Regions from separate parts of the Arthrobacter sp. Y3221159 genome, predicted to be linked through region 2. Evidence: riboswitches for the same ligand, from Rfam matches in the RefSeq annotation. Region 2 holds a riboswitch; the other holds the start of a gene.
What was found. Region 2 has a riboswitch for glycine ahead of AC5RT3_RS20010 (aminomethyl-transferring glycine dehydrogenase). Riboswitches for the same ligand answer to the same signal wherever they lie in the genome.
Positions count from the first base shown of each region.

Region 1 (8,306 bases), on a different contig from region 2:
TGCCAGCCGCCGTCGTCCGTCTCCTGGCCGTAGAGGTCTGCAATCCCCGCGGCCGCCTGCACGATGCTGTCGAAGCCTCGCAGGCTGCTCCACGGCCCTGTTGCACCCCAGCTGTTCAGCGTGACCACGGCCAGCCCGGGGCGGGCCTCCAGCAGGGCACCGGTACCCAGCCCGAACCGGTCCAGCGCCCCCTTCCGGTAGCCGGTGACCACCACGTCGGCAGCTGCAATGAGGTCCCGCAGCCGGCTTTGGTTTTCGGGGCGGCCGAGGTCCGCCTCCGCACTGCGTTTGTCGAAACAGGTGTCCACGAACTGGTCGGACAGTTCGGGCAGCCGGGGCGGGTCGATCCTCAGGACGTCCGCGCCGAGCGCAGCCAGGAGCCGGGTGGCAACGGGACCGGCGATGACCCTGGTGAGGTCCAGGACGCGGACGCCGGCCAGCGGGCGTGCCCCGGTGCCGGCGCCAGCGGGTGGAGGACCTGCGCCAGCGGGTGGAGGACCTGCCGGAACCGCTTCCGGCCCCGGCATACCGGCCAGGCCCATCCCTGTGGTTTCGCCGTCGGAGGAAGTCAGGGAAATCCAGGGACCGGAACCGGCAGCCTCTCCCATCGGGGAGGCCAGCCACGCGCTGCGCGTCCGGACGGCAGCGGCAATCCCGCCCGCTGCCTGGATTGCCGCCTCCGCCTCAAGGGAAGCCATGGTCCGGAGCGCGGCATCCACCCCGGCAGGCGAGCGCGCGCCAAGGGCCTGCAGCAGGCGCTGCTCGTGGTGCGGGTAGTTGGCGTGCAGCCGGATCCAGCCGTCCTTCGTCCGCCGGAACCCGGACAACGGGGCAAACCCCTGCAGCTTCCGCCCGGCGATCCGCAGATGCCCGGACGAATCGAAGGCGGCGGCGGTCAGTGCCGGTGTGGTGGAGAACCTTGGGCGTCCACCGGTGTACTGGGTCAAGGCTGCCGCTGCGGCGGAGACGGCGCCCAGGGCGAGGCCCTCCACGTCCAGCGGCCCGGCCCACCAGCGGCGGGGACCGACGTCGTCCGGCTGTTTGCCCACGGCCGCCTACCGTCCCTGCGTCGAAGCCATCTGGAGCTGGCTCAGGACCCGGGCGGGCACATTGGTGGTGATTTCGTGGATCCCGAGTTCCTGGCAGAGGGCCACATCTTCCGGGGAGTCCACCGTCCACACGCGGAACCGCCGGCCGGAGCCGAGCCAGCGCTGGACGGTAGCCGGATGCCCGCGGACGTAATCGATGCCCGGCCCCGCCAGCCCTGCCAGGCGGCCGTCCAGGATCCGCTCGCCTTCCAGCTGCGTGGCTTTCATCAAGTTGGCAATGGCTCCGCCGGTGATCGGGCCCAGGCCAAGCCCGCCGCGGATTTCGTGGATATTGATGTCGTCCACCAGTTGGCAGACGTATTGCGCCGGGACGGACCGGAGCAGGTGCCGGACCGAGTCCGGGCTGAAGCTCATGAAAGTCACCGCCACGTTGTCCACGGTGGAGCCGGCGGGATCCCAGCCCTCCCGGCGCAGCAGCTCCAGGACCCTGTCCTCAAGCTTCAGCTGGTAGGGGCTGGGATGCTTCAGTTCGATGGCGAGCCTGACCGGCCGCCCGGCTCCCCGAAGAATGTCCAGCAGTTCGGGCAGGGTCAGGAACTGTGCCGACCGGGCACCGTACGCCTCCGGGATACGCACGCCCTTCCATGACGAGAAATCGAGGTGCCGCAGTTCGCGCAGTGTCCGCTCGGCCACCGGCCCCGTGCCGTCCGAGGTGCGGTCAAGGTTGGCGTCATGCAGCAGGACAACATGCTGGTCGCGGGTGAGGTGGACATCGCACTCCACGCCGTCCGCCCCGTCCGCCAGTGCCTGCAGGTAGGCGGCCCGTGTATGTTCGGCGAAGGCGGCGCTCGCGCCGCGGTGCGCAAAGACCAGCGGCCTCTTCGGCAGTGGCTCCTCAAACCTCATGCAGACACGGTAGCCGACCGCGCCGCCACTGCGGGGCTAGGCTTGGCATATGCAGGTGAACTCTGAGCCAACTACCCAGGAAGCCCCGCCCCAGCCCGCTCGCCCGGTGCCGGACCACGCCCACGCGGCCGCCGCCGTCGGCCGCCGGCTTGGTGACGGTGATGCCGAAAAGGCGGCAGCGCTGCGGAAAATGAAGCTTGTGGCCCTGGGCCTGCTGATCGCCATGGCCGTTGTTTTTGTTGTCGCCTTCGCGCTGCAGGACGAGTATCCCTGGCTGCAGTATGTGCGGGCGGCCGCGGAGGGCGGCATGGTGGGCGCCCTGGCCGACTGGTTCGCCGTGACGGCGCTGTTCAAGTACCCGATGGGCATCAAGATCCCGCACACCGCGATCATTCCGCGGCGGAAGGACCAGATCGGCGCCTCGCTGGGCGAGTTTGTGGAAACCAACTTCCTGTCCGAACAGGTGGTCCATGAGAAGCTTGCCAGCGTCAACATCGCCCGCCGGGCCGGCGAATGGCTCGCCACGCCTGCAGGCGCCGAGCGGGTGGCCAAGGAAGGCGCGGCGCTCATCCGCGGCGCGTTCAAGGTCCTCAACGACGACGACGTCCAGGCGGTCATCGAGGGAATGGTGCGCAAGCATCTGCTCACTCCGCCGTGGGGACCTCCGGTGGGCAAGATGGCGGAGCGGATCTTCCACGACGGGCACCACCACAAGCTCGTTGACCTGCTGGTGGACCGGGCAGCTGACTGGGTCAGCGAGAATCACCAGACGGTGAGCCGGCTGGTCTCCGACCGCTCCCCCACCTGGGTTCCGCAGTTCGTGGACGGGCTCGTGGGAGACAAGGTGTACATCGAATTCCTCAAATTTGTCCGGGCAGTGCAGACGGACCCGAACCACCAGGTCCGTCAGTCGATCGACAAGTACTTGAACGACCTCGCCCAGGACCTGCAGCACGATCCTGCGATGATCGCCCGAGCTGAGGACATCAAGGCCCAGGTCCTGGGGGACCCTGAGGTCCGCGAACTGGCCTCCCGAACCTGGGGAACGGTGAAGAACGCCCTGCTGGGTGCCGTGGACGATCCCGACAGCGACCTGACCATCAAGTTCAAGGCCGCGGTCCGGGACTTCGGTTCCCGCCTGGTCAGCGATCCCGAGCTTGCCGGCAAGGTCAACGCCTGGATCGGCGACGCCGCCGGGTATCTGGTGCGCACCTACCGCTCGGACATTGCCGGGGTCATCACGGATACCGTGGCGCGCTGGGACGCCGAGGAGACGTCGCAGAAAATCGAGCTCCAGGTGGGCAAGGACCTGCAGTTCATCCGGATCAACGGCACCGTGGTGGGGTCGCTGGCCGGGCTGGCGATCTTCACGGTGGCCCACCTGGTCTTTGGCTGAGCGCCGCTGCCGGCCAGGGGCGGACGTTTAGGCGAAGGACTCCAGCTCAATCCCGGCAGCAACCAGGCCTGCCCGCACTCCCGCGGCCATCTCCACGGCGCCCGGAGTATCGCCGTGGATGCACAGCGAATCGGGCCGAACCTGAACCACGGTGCCGTCAACGGCCACCACTTCGCCCTTGGTGGCCAGCCGGACCGCCCGCTCCACCACCGCATCGACGTCGTGCAGGACGGCGCCATCCTGCGAGCGGGGGAGCAAAGTTCCGTCGGCCTGGTAGGCGCGGTCCGCGAAGGCTTCAACGAACACCGGGTGGCCGGCCTTCTGTGCCTGCTTCAGCAGCTCCGAGCCCGGCAGCCCCAGGATGGGCAGTCCGGGGTCGTAGGCGTTGACGGCCGCCACCACGGCCTCGGCCTGTCCGGCATCATGCACCAGCCGGTTGTACAGCGCCCCGTGGGGCTTCACGTAGTCCACGGAGGCACCCACGGCGTGCGCGACGCCGTCGAGCGCTCCCAGCTGGTACAGCACATCGCCGAACAGCTCATCGAAACTGGCATCCAGCGATCGCCGGCCGAAGCCTGCCAGGTCCCGGTACCCCACGTGCGCACCGACAGTGACGTCGAGCTCGTAGGCTGCCCGGCAGCTGTCCAACATGGTGATGGGGTCGCCGGCGTGGAACCCGCAGGCCACGTTGGCGCTGGTCACCAGCTGGAACATCGCGGCGTCGTGCCCCATCTTCCAGGAGCCGAATGATTCGCCGAGGTCAGCGTTGAGATCCAAAGGTGTTGCCTTCCAGCGTCTGCTTGTCGGGAGCTGCGGCGGCCTTCAGCTCCCCGGGGATGGTGTCCGGCATGGGTCCGAACGCTTCCTTGGCGTTCGACACCACGGCGCGGCCCATCATGAGGTTACCCGCTCCGCCCACCACCGCCCCGATCCCGAAGGGCAGGGCCCTTCCAAACAGCGCCGTGCCCTGGCGTTTGAGCAGGTTCTTGAGGAAAGCCTTCTGGATCCGGCTCCGGATGCTGCTGAACCCCGGCATCGGCATCGATTTGGACAGCATGCTGCCCCAGGCCTGGGTGGCGTTCGCGCCTTTGCCCGCAACCTGCCCGCTGAGCGCCCCGAGGAGGGACGTCCCCTCCTCGCCGAGCATGATGGCCATGACCATGGTGCTGGCCTTCTCCGGGTTGGTCAGCCGGATGCCATGGAGTTCGGCCAGTGAAGTGGCATACAGGGCTGTCGCTTCCAGGAATCCGACAGTGGCTGCCGCCGAAAGTCCCAGCGACGCCACCGTTCCCACGCCGGGCACCGCGGCGGTGGCACCCACCACCGCCCCGCCGCCCGTGACGGCACGCAGGTAGTCGCGCTCCAAAATGTCGGCCAGCTGGGCGGCGGTGGCACGCGGATGCTTCTTCTGCAACCGCCGGAGATAGGCCACCACGAACGGGCGCTGGATTTCCACCGCCTTCAGCAGCATGTTGTGGACACCGGGCTTGGGGTTGCCCTCAGCGTCGAACACCGCGTTGTGGGCGGTTTCCTGTGCGATTCGTACTGCGGGATTGCTGCGCCTGGCCATGATCACCTCATTCAAATCGACCTGCAGCGGGAAGGCTGCCGTGCTCCTCCATCCTAAGTGGATAAACACTAAGCATGCTTAACTTCGGCGCCTTGGCCTGCCGCCGCCCGGTGGGGTCCGCCGGCGTCCGCTCACTTCCTTGCCTGCTCTTTCTCGGCCAGGCCGGTGCCGGTGCTTCCGCCGGCCGCAGCCTCGTCAGCCCGCAGCTCGGCCTTGAACACCTCGAACCGGGCGAGGTGCGCGGGCCGGCGCCGCAGGACTGCCCATGCCGCACCCAGGACCACGAACCAGGCGGGGGTGGCCAGCAGGGCGGCGAGGGTGTCGGCCTGGGTGGTCAGCGCCCAGAGGACGAAGGCGAAGAACGCGAAGACCGCCCACACAACGGGAACGCCGCCGGGCATCTTGAACTTCGAGGCTGCATGCAGGTGCGGGCGGCGGCGCCGGAACGCCAGATAGCTGGCCAGGATCATGGACCAGACGAAGATGAAGCACACTGCGGACACGGTGGTGACCATTTCGAAGGCCTTGCCGACGTCCTGGCCTGCGTACATGAGCACGACGCCGGAGAGCAGCAGCACGCACGACAGGAACAGCGCGTTGCTGGGTACCTTCTTCGGCGACAGCCGGGCGAAGACGCCCGGCGCATCCCCCTCCTGGGCCAGGCCGAACACCATCCGGGAGGTGGAGTAGATGCCGGAGTTTGCGGAGGACATGGCGGAGGTCAGGACCACCAGATTGACCACGGTGGCGGCGGCGCCCAGTCCGGCCAGGGAGAACATGCCAATGAACGGGCTGTGTCCGGCGGCGAACTGGGTCCACGGGGTGACGGACATCAGGATGATCAGCGCGCCGACGTAGAACAGCAGGACGCGGACGGGGATGGCGTTGATGGCCCTCGGCAGATTCCGCTCCGGGTTCTTGGCTTCCGCCGCCGTGGTGCCCACAAGCTCGATGCCCACGAAGGCGAAGACGGCGATCTGGAATCCGGCCACGAAGCCCATGAATTCATTGGGGAAGAAGCCGCCGTGGCTCCACAGGTTGCTGAAGCCGGCCGTTCCGGCGTCGCTCTGGAAGCCGGTGAAGATCATGAACAGGCCGACGATGATCAGAGCGGCGATGGCGATGATCTTGATCAGGGCGAACCAGAATTCGGTTTCGCCGAAGGCCTTGACTGTGGCGAGGTTCAGCAGGAGCAGGATGGCGACGGTGGCCAGCCCTGGGATCCACAGCGGCAGTGCCGGCCAGAGCTCCCGGGAGTAGCCCGCGATGGCGATGACGTCCGCGATCCCGGTGATCACCCAGCAGAACCAGTAGGTCCAACCGGTGAAGAAGCCTGCCCACGGCCCCAGGAGGTCGGCCGCGAAGTCGCTGAAGGATTTGTAGTTCAGGTTGCTCAGCAGCAGTTCGCCCATGGCGCGCATAACAAAGAACAGCATGAAGCCGATGACCATGTACACGAAGATCACGGAAGGGCCCGCGGCGGAGATGGTCTTTCCGGAGCCCATGAAGAGGCCGGTACCGATTGCGCCGCCGATGGCGATGAGCTGGATGTGCCGGTTGCTGAGCTGGCGTTCGAGGTGGGGAGGTTCGCTGTGTGCGGCCTTGCCGGAAGGGGAAGCGCCGTGGGGTGGCTGGCCGCCCGGGGACGCGGGGGGATGAATCGTCATGAGGAACTCCATCGTTCAAGCAGCACCGGATGCTGCATAGATTCGGTTCCTCCCCGCTCTGTACATGACCTGAGAGTTTCCGCAGCCGTAAAGGCGTGCTTGCACCGTCGGTGAGCCGGGACCTGCCCGGCTGCTTTCCAGAGTTGCCTTTCCGCGGCGGTACATGGGCCTGAGAGTTTCCTGGGGAGGGTTTGCTCCTACGGCGCCTGCTGGATGTACCTGGCAGGGCTCTCCCGCCACAGGTCAAAGGCATGTTCAGTTAGAAAAAGTTGCTTCGCATGGACCGCTGCCGGCAGGCCGCCCCGAATCGGTGGAGCCGGTCCGGCACGGCGCCGGTCAGGTTCAGTGTGGTTCCGGTCACGCAGCATTGTCAAACCCCCAACCAGGAATCCGGGGGCGTGGCAGGCGCCGATTTGCCACGAGCAGGCAAGGCCGTGTACCTTGTGAGCCGAATCACCCACATTTGAATAAGCCTTTCGAGCTGTGACGGGAGAGCTCTCCCGGACAACCACCGGACAGGCGCCGTAGGAGCAAATCCTCCCCAGGAATCTCTCAGGCCCATGTACCGTCACAGCGAGGCGACTCTGGAAAGCAGCCCGGCTTCCTGCCGGACTCACCGACGGTGCAAGAGTGCCCTGCCATGAGCAGGTGTCCTCGGAATCTCTCAGGTCCAATACAGAGCGGGGAGGAACCCATCCATGCCGTGCCATCCGTGGCCGGCCAGACCTGGAGTTCCTCATGACGATTCAATCCAACCCATCGGCCTTCGCCGACCGCCATATCGGCGTGCGCCGCCAGGCCGACGTCGACACCATGCTCAAGGCCATCGGCTACGACAGCGTGGACGGGCTCGTGGACGTTGCCGTTCCGGGATCCATCCGCCAGGAGCACGTGCTCCGGCTTGAGGACGCCCTCAGCGAGGTGGAGGTCCTCGCCGAACTGCGCAGGCTTGCGGCCAGGAACAAGACCGCGGTCCAGATGATCGGCCAAGGCTATTACGACACCGTGACGCCGCCGGTGATCCGCCGCAACATCCTGGAGTCCCCGGCCTGGTACACCGCCTATACCCCGTACCAGCCTGAGATTTCGCAGGGCCGGCTTGAAGCCCTGCTGAACTTCCAGACCATGGTCCAGGACCTGACCGCCCTTCCGGTGGCGAACGCGTCCCTTCTGGATGAAGCCACGGCGGTGGCCGAGGCCGTCCTGCTGATGCGCCGGGCCAACAAGAACAAGGACGCCAAGGACGGCAAGACGGTCCTGGATTCCGATTGCCTGCCGCAGACCATCGCCATCGTGCAGGGGCGGGCCGAGGCCCTGGGCTTCGACGTGGAGGTCGCGGATCTCTCCAAGGGGCTTCCCGACGGCGCCATCAACGGCATAGTCCTCCAGCAGCCCGGCGTGTCCGGCCGTGTCTGGGACCAGTCCGCGGTCATCACGGCGGCTAAGGAACGCGGCGCGCTTGTCACCGTCGCTGCCGACCTCCTCGCCCTGACCCTGATCACCCCGCCCGGAGAACAGGGCGCCGATATCGCCGTCGGCTCCACCCAGCGCTTCGGCGTGCCGCTGTTCTTCGGCGGCCCGCACGCTGCCTACATGGCGGTCCGGACCGGGATGGAACGCACGCTTCCCGGCCGCATCGTGGGCGTCTCCAAGGACGACGCCGGTGCCCCCGCCTACCGCCTTGCCCTGCAGACCCGCGAGCAGCACATCCGCCGCGA
Region 1 is NZ_JBNHFC010000032.1:7,846-16,151, forward strand. It holds gene AC5RT3_RS19975 (CoA transferase) at 1-1,049, opposite strand, end outside; gene AC5RT3_RS19980 (glycerophosphodiester phosphodiesterase) at 1,056-1,955, opposite strand; gene AC5RT3_RS19985 (DUF445 domain-containing protein) at 2,005-3,351, shown strand; gene AC5RT3_RS19990 (LamB/YcsF family protein) at 3,379-4,128, opposite strand; gene AC5RT3_RS19995 (hypothetical protein) at 4,112-4,921, opposite strand; gene AC5RT3_RS20000 (amino acid permease) at 5,053-6,588, opposite strand; glycine riboswitch at 6,637-6,734, opposite strand; glycine riboswitch at 6,736-6,834, opposite strand; glycine riboswitch at 7,066-7,166, shown strand; partial or broken gene AC5RT3_RS20005 (aminomethyl-transferring glycine dehydrogenase) at 7,327-8,306, shown strand, end outside.
Region 1: it holds a riboswitch for glycine, as region 2 does, so the genes downstream of both, AC5RT3_RS20005 (aminomethyl-transferring glycine dehydrogenase) here and AC5RT3_RS20010 (aminomethyl-transferring glycine dehydrogenase) in region 2, are expected to answer to the same signal.

Region 2 (8,306 bases):
TGGTCCTGCTGGCCCTGTGGGCAGTGGTGGGCGCGGCAGGCACGCCGGTGCGCCAGGCGTACCTGAACGACATGATTGCGTCGAAGCAGCGCGCAACCGTCCTCAGCTTCGATTCCCTGATGGGCTCCAGCGGCGGCGTGGTGGTGCAACCCCTGCTCGGCCGGAGTGCGGACCTCTACGGCTATCCGGCATCACTGGCTGTCAGCGGCGTGGTGCAACTGCTGGCCGCGCCGTTCATCCTGCTCAGCCGCCGGCAGCGCTCGCAGGCGGACACGGCGTCGGACCTCACCGCAGCACCCTAGCCGTAAACCGCAGGCAGTCCGGACCGTAGCCGCCGCAGCCTCAGTCCCCGTCCATCAGTTCAAGCAGCTTGCGTGCCGCGTCCCGGATGTCGTCGTGGCCGTACTGGGCAGCCCTTCCCTCGAGCGAGATGACCGCGCACCGGTGCACCTTGCTGAAGTCCCCGTACGGAAAGCTGACGCTGCCCTTGGTGCCCTCCGTCTTTTCGTCATCCCGGCCCAGGTGCCACGCTGCGAAGTCCTTGAAGCCGTGCTTGTCGATGAACGAGTTTTCCTGGTCCGTGGACGGGGCATGCTCGCTCCAGTCATCCCGGATATCCCGTTGGACCTTTCCTTCCTTGATCAGCCTGCGCGCCTGCTCAAGTGCCGTCCGGTTAAGCTTCGCTGCCATGGTGCCTCCTTCACGCGGTGCTCCGGCTGCTGGGGCCGGGCGCGCTTTCAGCGTAGGACCGCGCCCGGCAAACCGCCACGGGTTAACGGCTGCGAGACGGGCGGGAAACGTCGGCCAAGCCCGCGCCCTGCACGGGGAATCCGCGGCAGGCGCCGCGTGATTGTCCGGTGGAACACACTATTGCGCCGGTGACGGGATCATGCCCTAAACTGCTTCACTGAGGTGCCGGAAATGGCGCTGCGCAGCAACGAAAGTGAACAGGCTATGGCTACCGATTACGATGCTCCACGCAAGCAGGAAGAAGAGTCTCCGGCTGACTCGCTTGAGGCCCTCCAGGCGTCACGTGGCGGCAATGCGCAGACCGCGGTCATTGACATCGATGAGAACGACACCGCCGAAGGTATCGACCTGCCCGGCGCCGACCTGTCAAACGAGGAACTGACCGTCATTGTTGTTCCCGAGCAGCAGGACGAATTCACCTGTTCATCGTGCTTCCTGGTCCGCCACAGGTCACAGGTGGCGCTGGAAAAGAACGGCATGAAGTACTGCATCGAGTGCGAAGGCTGACCCCCGTTCTGCAGCAGTCCGGCGGCCGTTACCGCCGGTAACGGGATGATGCAGAAACGGCAGCGGAAGGGTCAAGAAAGGCCAGGAATCAGCGCCTTTTTTATGGCCCCTTAATGCTGGCCGCGGCAGACTAACGGTTGCGCGCCGAAGCGGCCACAAGCCTCGTTTCGCGTGCATGAGGCTCCTAGTCTTGAGCTATCCAATCGCTCCTTCCTTGGGTGGCTCCACAATGAAAAAACTCTCCATTTGGCTCACGGCTATCCTTATGGCCGTCGGCCTGGGAATCCTGGTTCCGGGGCCCGCCTCGGCAACCACCTCGTATTGCGGACTGGTCTGGGGGTCCCTGTCCAAAGCTGACGACACGTTCAGCAAAGCATCAGTCACCAACGTCCGGACCGGGCAGCACTACTGCTTCGACCGGATGGTGGTGGACCTCAACGGCCCTGCAACGGGCTACAGCGTGAGCTACGTTCCGCAGGTGGTCCAGGACGGTTCCGGCTTCACCGTCCCTGTCCGGGGTGGCGCCCGGCTGCAGGTCAGGGTGAATGCCCCCGCCTACGATCCGCAAACCGGGCAGCCCACGTATAACCCGGGCAACCAGGCGGAACTCTCGAATGTTGCCAACTACCAGACCTTCCGCCAGGTGGCCTGGGCCGGCAGCTACGAGGGGTACACCAACATCGGCCTCGGCGTTCGTGCCCGCCTTCCGTTCCGGGTGTTCACCTTGGACGGCCCTGGTTCCGGCTCCCGCCTGGTGGTTGATGTGGCGCACTTCTGGTGACGCGTCCGCCGTCGTAAGGCAAAAAGGTGCCGTACCCCCGGATCCGGGGGCACGGCACCTTTTACGTGCGGACTGCAAATTCCTACTCGGGGACCACCAGGGCAGGGGTGTCCTGCTTCAGGGTTTCGCCGCGGAAGAAGCCGGGCCGCACCTTGGCCATTACCAGCATGAACACCGCGCCCATGGCCAGGATCCCGACGCCCAGCACGAAGACCAGGCCAACGCCGAAGACCTCCGAACCGCTGCCGAACTCGGGCGCGAGGCTGTCCACGGCGGTCTGGAAGAACACCACGAACAGGCCCACCCCGCCAAGCACCGGGCACAGCAGCCGCAGGATGAAGTTGCGGGCGCTGCTGAAGACGCTGTGCCGGAAGTACCAGGCGCAGGCCAGCGCTGTCAGGCCGTAGTAGAAGCAGATCATCAGGCCCAGCGACACGATGGTGTCGTTCAGGACGTTCTCGCTGACCACATGCATGACGGCGTAGAACCCGGCAGAAACGAGGCCTGCAATGACGGTGGCGAAGCCCGGCGTCGCGAACTTCCTGCTGACCTTGCCGAACCGCTCCGGCAGGGCGCCGTAGTGCCCCATGGCCAGCAGGCCGCGCGCGGGGGACATGAACGTGGACTGCAGGGAGGCGGCTGAGCTGGACAGCACGGCAAGGGACATCAGGATGGCGAACGGGCCCATGATGGGGGAGGCGAGGGCTGTGAAGATGTTCTCGTGGTTGTCCTCATTGTTGAGCCCGTTGCCCGTATCGCCGAGTCCGGCGAACATCATGGTGGCGATGCTGACCAGGAGGTAGATGGCAAGGACAATGATGGCGGTCAGGGTACCGGCCACACCGGCTGTCTTCTTGCCGTTGGCCGTTTCCTCGTTAAGCGTCAGGCAGACGTCCCATCCCCAGTACACGAAGATGGACAGTGAGATCCCGGCGGCTATCTGGCTGAAGGTTTCGACTTTGGTGATGTCGAACCACTCCCAGCTGAAGGGGATGGCCGTTTCGGAAGCGGACCAGTTGGCGAACGCCATGGCCACGAACAGTCCAAGGACCAGCAGCTGGAACCCCACCAGGCCGTACTGCACCAGCTTGGTGGCGTGCAGGCCGCGGTAGCTGACCCAGACGGCCAGGGCCACGAACACGAAGCAGGTCAGGACGTTGATTGCCTTGTTGTCCGCTAGGTCCGCAAGCTCGGCGGAGCCTGTGAGCTGGGACAGGAAAAGGTAGAAGAAATCGACGGCCACGCCCGCGAGGTTGGACAGGACGATGATGTTGGCGGCGAGCAGGCCCCAGCCGCCCATCCAGCCCACCCAGGGGCCGAAGGCCTTGGTAACCCAGGTGAAGGTGGTACCGCTGTCCGGGGAATCGGCGTTGAGTTCCCGGTAGGCGAGCGAGACCAGGATCATGGGGATGAACCCGATCAGGAAGATGACAGGCAGCTGGAGTCCGACTTCATTGACGGTGGGGCCCAGTGCACTGGTGAGGGTGTAGGCGGGGGCAATGGTGGAAATACCAAGGACGACGACGGCGAGGAGGCCCAGCTGCCCGCCCTTCAGTCCTTTGGCGCTGATTCCGCCGCTGCCCGAGGGTTGGTTGCCGGAGCCGGCTGACGACGTACTGGTGCGGAGCGTCTCTGTCATGGCACCACTTTCTGAAGACTCTATGATCACGATCACTATATGAATGACGTTCATTTAGTATGGGGGCGGGAAGGCCGGAGCGCAAGGGGCAATATGAATCACATTCGTTTATGATCGGCGCCACTCCGGTTAGTAAGCTCACTGAGAAATTCTTGTCCGGGCGCTTCAGGCCTTTCGCGGGGCTGGTAGCGTCGCACGTACTGGACCACTCGAGGAGGACTGATGAAAGCTTCACCGACCCTGACCAACAACCTGCAGGCCGTGCTCACCGACCTGATTGAACTGCACATCCAGGGCAAGCAGGCGCACTGGAACATCGTGGGCACCAACTTCCGGGACCTCCACCTGCAGCTTGATGAGATTGTTGATGCCGCGCGGCAGTTTGCCGATGACACGGCCGAGCGCATGCGCGCCCTGCATGCACTTCCGGACGGCCGCAGCTCCACTGTGTCCGGGTCCACCAGCCTGGCGCCGTTCCCCGAGGGCCTGATCAGCACCAAGGATGCGATCGAACGGATCGTGGCCGCCCTCGAGGCGGCCGTGGGCACCATGCGCAAGGTCCATGACGAGGTGGACGAGGAAGACCCCACCAGCGCGGACCTGCTGCACGAGTTCATCCTCAAACTGGAGCAGTTCTCCTGGATGGTGAACGCCGAAACCATGAAGCCCACGGCCAGCGTAACCGCCCCGGATTCCAAGTAGCCCGCCGGCGGGGAACGCCGGCACGCAGCAAGCGCCCCGCGTCGGAGGTTCATCTCCGGCGCCGGGCGCTTTTGCTGTGGCGTGACACTGCCGCTTAGGTGGCTGTTGGGACTTTGCGAAGTACGACGGCGGCGAGGACTGCCGCCCCAGCCATCAGTACCAGCCCGATTGCCGCGGTGACGTGGACGCCGGAATCGAAGGCTGCCGCCGCAGCATGCCGCACCGCGTCAGCCAGGGGTGCCGGCAGGGCGGCAGCCACATCCATGGCGCCGGCGAGGGTTTCGCCCGCGTTGTGGATGGCGCCCTCGGATGCCGACTCCGCCAACGCGGCCGGCAGCCGGAGGTTGTGCTGGTAGGAAGCCGTCAGGATCGAGCCCAGCACTGTGGTGCCCAGGAGGGCACCAATTTCGTAGCCGGTCTCAGAAATGGCGGCGGCGGCACCGGACTTCTCCGGCGGCGCTGCCCCCAGGATCAGGTCGTTTGAAATAGTCTCGGCCGTACCCACGCCCAGGGCAAGGACCAGCAGGGCGGCCAGCAGAAGCGAGGGGCCGCCGTCGTGGTTCCCGAAGGTGACCACGCTGTAGCCCGTGGCGCTGAAGGCCAGCCCGGCGGCCACCACGAACCCCGGCCGCACGCGCCGCACCAGCGGCACCACGGCCAGCCCTGCCACCACCGTGGCCACAAGGGCCGGGATCATTGCCATGCCCGCTGCCGAAGGGGACATGCCCTCGAGCAGCTGCAGGTGCTGCGCCAGGAAGAGGATGAAGCCGTTGAAGGAAAACAGGGCCAGGACGTTGGCCGTAATGGCCATGCTGAACACCCTGTTCCGGAACAGGGACATATCCAGCAGCGGATTCGCCAGCCGCAGCTGCCGGCGCACGAAGACTGCACCCATGGCCAGGCCGAAGGCGATGCCGGCGAGGGCTGCCGGGCCGGTGCCTTCCGTGGCCAGTTCCTTGATGCCGTAGACCAGGGGGACCATCACCAGCAGGGACAGCAGGATGCTGGGTACGTCCACGCGGCCCGGGGCGGGGTCCTTCGACTCCGGGATGAAGGTTGGGCCGAAGGCCAGGAGGGGCAGCATGAGCGGCACGGCCACCAGGAACACCGCGCCCCACCAGAACTGCTCCACCAGCCAGCCGCCAAAAATCGGTCCCAGGGCCGCCCCGCCGGAGAACCCGGCTGCCCAGATGGCTACCGCCAGCCTGCGGCGGCTGGGCTGCGGAAAGATGTTGCGGATCAGGGAGAGCGTGGACGGCATCAGCATCGCCCCAAAGAACCCCAGGGCGGCACGGCCGGCGATCAGCCAGGCGGGGCTTGGGGCGAAAGCCGTGGCCGCGGACAGGGCGGCAAAGCCGATGCTCCCGATGACCAGCAGCTTCCGCCGCCCAATGCGGTCGCCGAGGCTGCCCATGGACACCAGCAGGCCGGCGAGCACCAGGGGGTAGGCGTCCACGATCCACAGGAGCTGGACGCCGGTGGGTTCCAGGGCGCGGGTGATGGCGGGCAGGGCAAAGGTGAGGGCGGTGTTGTCCACGGCAACCAGCAGGACCGGGAACATCAGTAAGCCCAGGGCGAGCCAGTCCCGCCACGGCGCCCGGACGGCCGGGCCGCCGACGGGGGCCGTCGGGGTCCTGGTGGTGGCAGCGGAAGTTGTCATGAAATAACTATACCGTCCAGACGGTACAGTTACGAAACTAGGCCGGGTTGGAGAGGCTGCCGCCGCAAAAGGCATGATTAGACGCATGCCCCGAAAGCCCGTAGCCCGTGAAGCGGTCCTTGACGCCTTTGAAGCCCTCCTGATTGAGGTGGGTGAGCGCGCGGCAACCCTGGATGCCGTTGCGGCGAAGGCCGGAGTGTCCAAAGGCGGGCTTCTGTACCACTTCCCCAACAAGGAAGCCCTGATCCAGGTGCTGCTGGACCGGCTTGACGGGCTGGCAGGAGCCGACGCCGATGCCATGGCAGCTGCCGGGGAAGGGGCTGCGGCCTACTTCGTCCGGTCTTCCGTCTGGGCGGATACTCCGCTGGACCGGGCGATCGTCGCCGCAACCCGCCTGGCGGAGGTGGCGCACGAGGAAACGCGCCGCCGGTTCGCAGCGATCCAGCAGCGCTGGCTCGACGAGATCGCGGCCGACGTGGGCCCGGCGCTTGCCAAAGCAGTGCTGTACATGGGGGACGGGCTCTACTTCAACGCCATGCTGTCTGTGGGGCCGGTACCGCCGGGCGGCGCGGCCGCCGATGTGGACGAATTGCTGGCAGCCCTGGAGCGCCTACGGCGGTAGCCGGCCATTTGCCCCAGCCGCTGCGGCGTAGGACAATTAAGCGCTGTGGGAGCCGCCGGCGGCTTCCCGCGACAATCCAAATAAATAGCCTTTGATCTGCGGCGGGAGAGTTCTGCCGAAAGTACAGCAGGCGCCGTAGGAGCAAACCCTCCCCAGGAATCTCACAGGCCCATGTACCGCCGCGGCGAGGCACCTCTGGAAAGCAGCAGGCAGTCCGCCTGGGTAACCCGTTGAGCGGGAGCCTTGGGCTGTTGTGTTCACCGACGGTGCAAGCGGGGCCACGCGCAAGCTGGCAACGCGGAAACTCTCAGGTCCAATACAGAGCGGGGAGGAACCCGAATCGCTGCGGCGTACCCTGCGCCGCCTGAATTATGGAGTTCCTGTGACTGCTTCCCCGGTTTCCGCCACCTTTGTTGACCGGCATATCGGCGCGCGCCGCCAGGCCGACGTTGACACCATGCTCAAGGCCGTCGGCTATGACAGCGTGGATGCGCTCGTGGACAAGGCGGTTCCCAAGGACATCCGGCAGGACACCCCGCTGACGCTGTCGCCGGCGTTGAGCGAGGTTGAAGCGCTCGCAGAACTGCGCAAGCTTGCCGCGAAGAACAAGACCGCGGTCCAGATGATCGGCCAGGGCTATTACGACACCGTGACGCCACCGGTGATCCGCCGCAACATCCTGGAATCCCCGGCCTGGTACACCGCCTACACCCCGTACCAGCCTGAGATTTCGCAGGGCCGGCTCGAAGCGCTGCTGAACTTCCAGACCATGGTCCAGGACCTGGTGGGGCTGCCCATTGCCAACGCCTCGCTGCTCGATGAAGCCACCGCGGTGGCCGAGGCAGTGCTCATGATGAGGCGCGCCAACAAGAACAAGGATGCCAAGGACGGCAAGACCGTCCTCGACGCCGACTGCATGCCGCAGACCATCGCCATCGTCAAGGGCCGTGCCGAGGCGCTGGGCTTCGACGTGGAGATAGCCGATCTTTCCGCAGGCCTGCCGGACGGTGCCATCAACGGCATTGTCCTCCAGCAGCCCGGCGCGTCCGGCCGGGTGTGGGACCAGTCCGGCGTGATCGCCGAGGCGAAGGAACGCGGCGCGCTGGTCACCGTCGCTGCCGACCTGCTCGCCCTGACCCTGATCACGCCTCCGGGCGAGCAGGGTGCGGATATCGCCGTTGGTTCCGCCCAGCGTTTTGGTGTCCCGCTGTTCTTCGGCGGCCCGCACGCGGCCTACATCGCCGTCCAAAAAGGCCTGGAGCGTTCCATGCCCGGCCGCCTTGTCGGTGTGTCCAAGGACGACGCCGGTGTCCCCGCCTACCGCCTGGCGCTGCAGACCCGCGAGCAGCACATCCGCCGCGAGAAGGCCACGTCCAACATCTGCACCGCGCAGGCACTGCTGGCGATCGTCGCGTCCATGTACGCCGTCTACCACGGCCCCGAGGGCCTGAAAGCGATTGCCCAGACCACCAACCGCCATGCCCGCACGCTGGCAGCTTCACTGAAAGCCGCGGGACTCGATGTCCTGCACACCTCCTTCTTCGACACCGTCACTGTCCGCGTACCCGGCAACGCGGCGGGCATCGTTGCCGCTGCGGAGGAGAAGGGCATCAACCTCCGCGGCATCGACGCCGACACCGTGGGC
Region 2 is NZ_JBNHFC010000033.1:653-8,958, reverse strand. It holds gene AC5RT3_RS20050 (MFS transporter) at 1-302, shown strand, start outside; gene AC5RT3_RS20045 (hypothetical protein) at 343-690, opposite strand; gene AC5RT3_RS20040 (DUF4193 domain-containing protein) at 955-1,257, shown strand; gene AC5RT3_RS20035 (AMIN-like domain-containing (lipo)protein) at 1,487-2,038, shown strand; gene AC5RT3_RS20030 (APC family permease) at 2,121-3,677, opposite strand; gene AC5RT3_RS20025 (Dps family protein) at 3,900-4,379, shown strand; gene AC5RT3_RS20020 (MFS transporter) at 4,474-6,039, opposite strand; gene AC5RT3_RS20015 (TetR/AcrR family transcriptional regulator) at 6,125-6,661, shown strand; glycine riboswitch at 6,754-6,850, shown strand; partial or broken gene AC5RT3_RS20010 (aminomethyl-transferring glycine dehydrogenase) at 7,044-8,306, shown strand, end outside.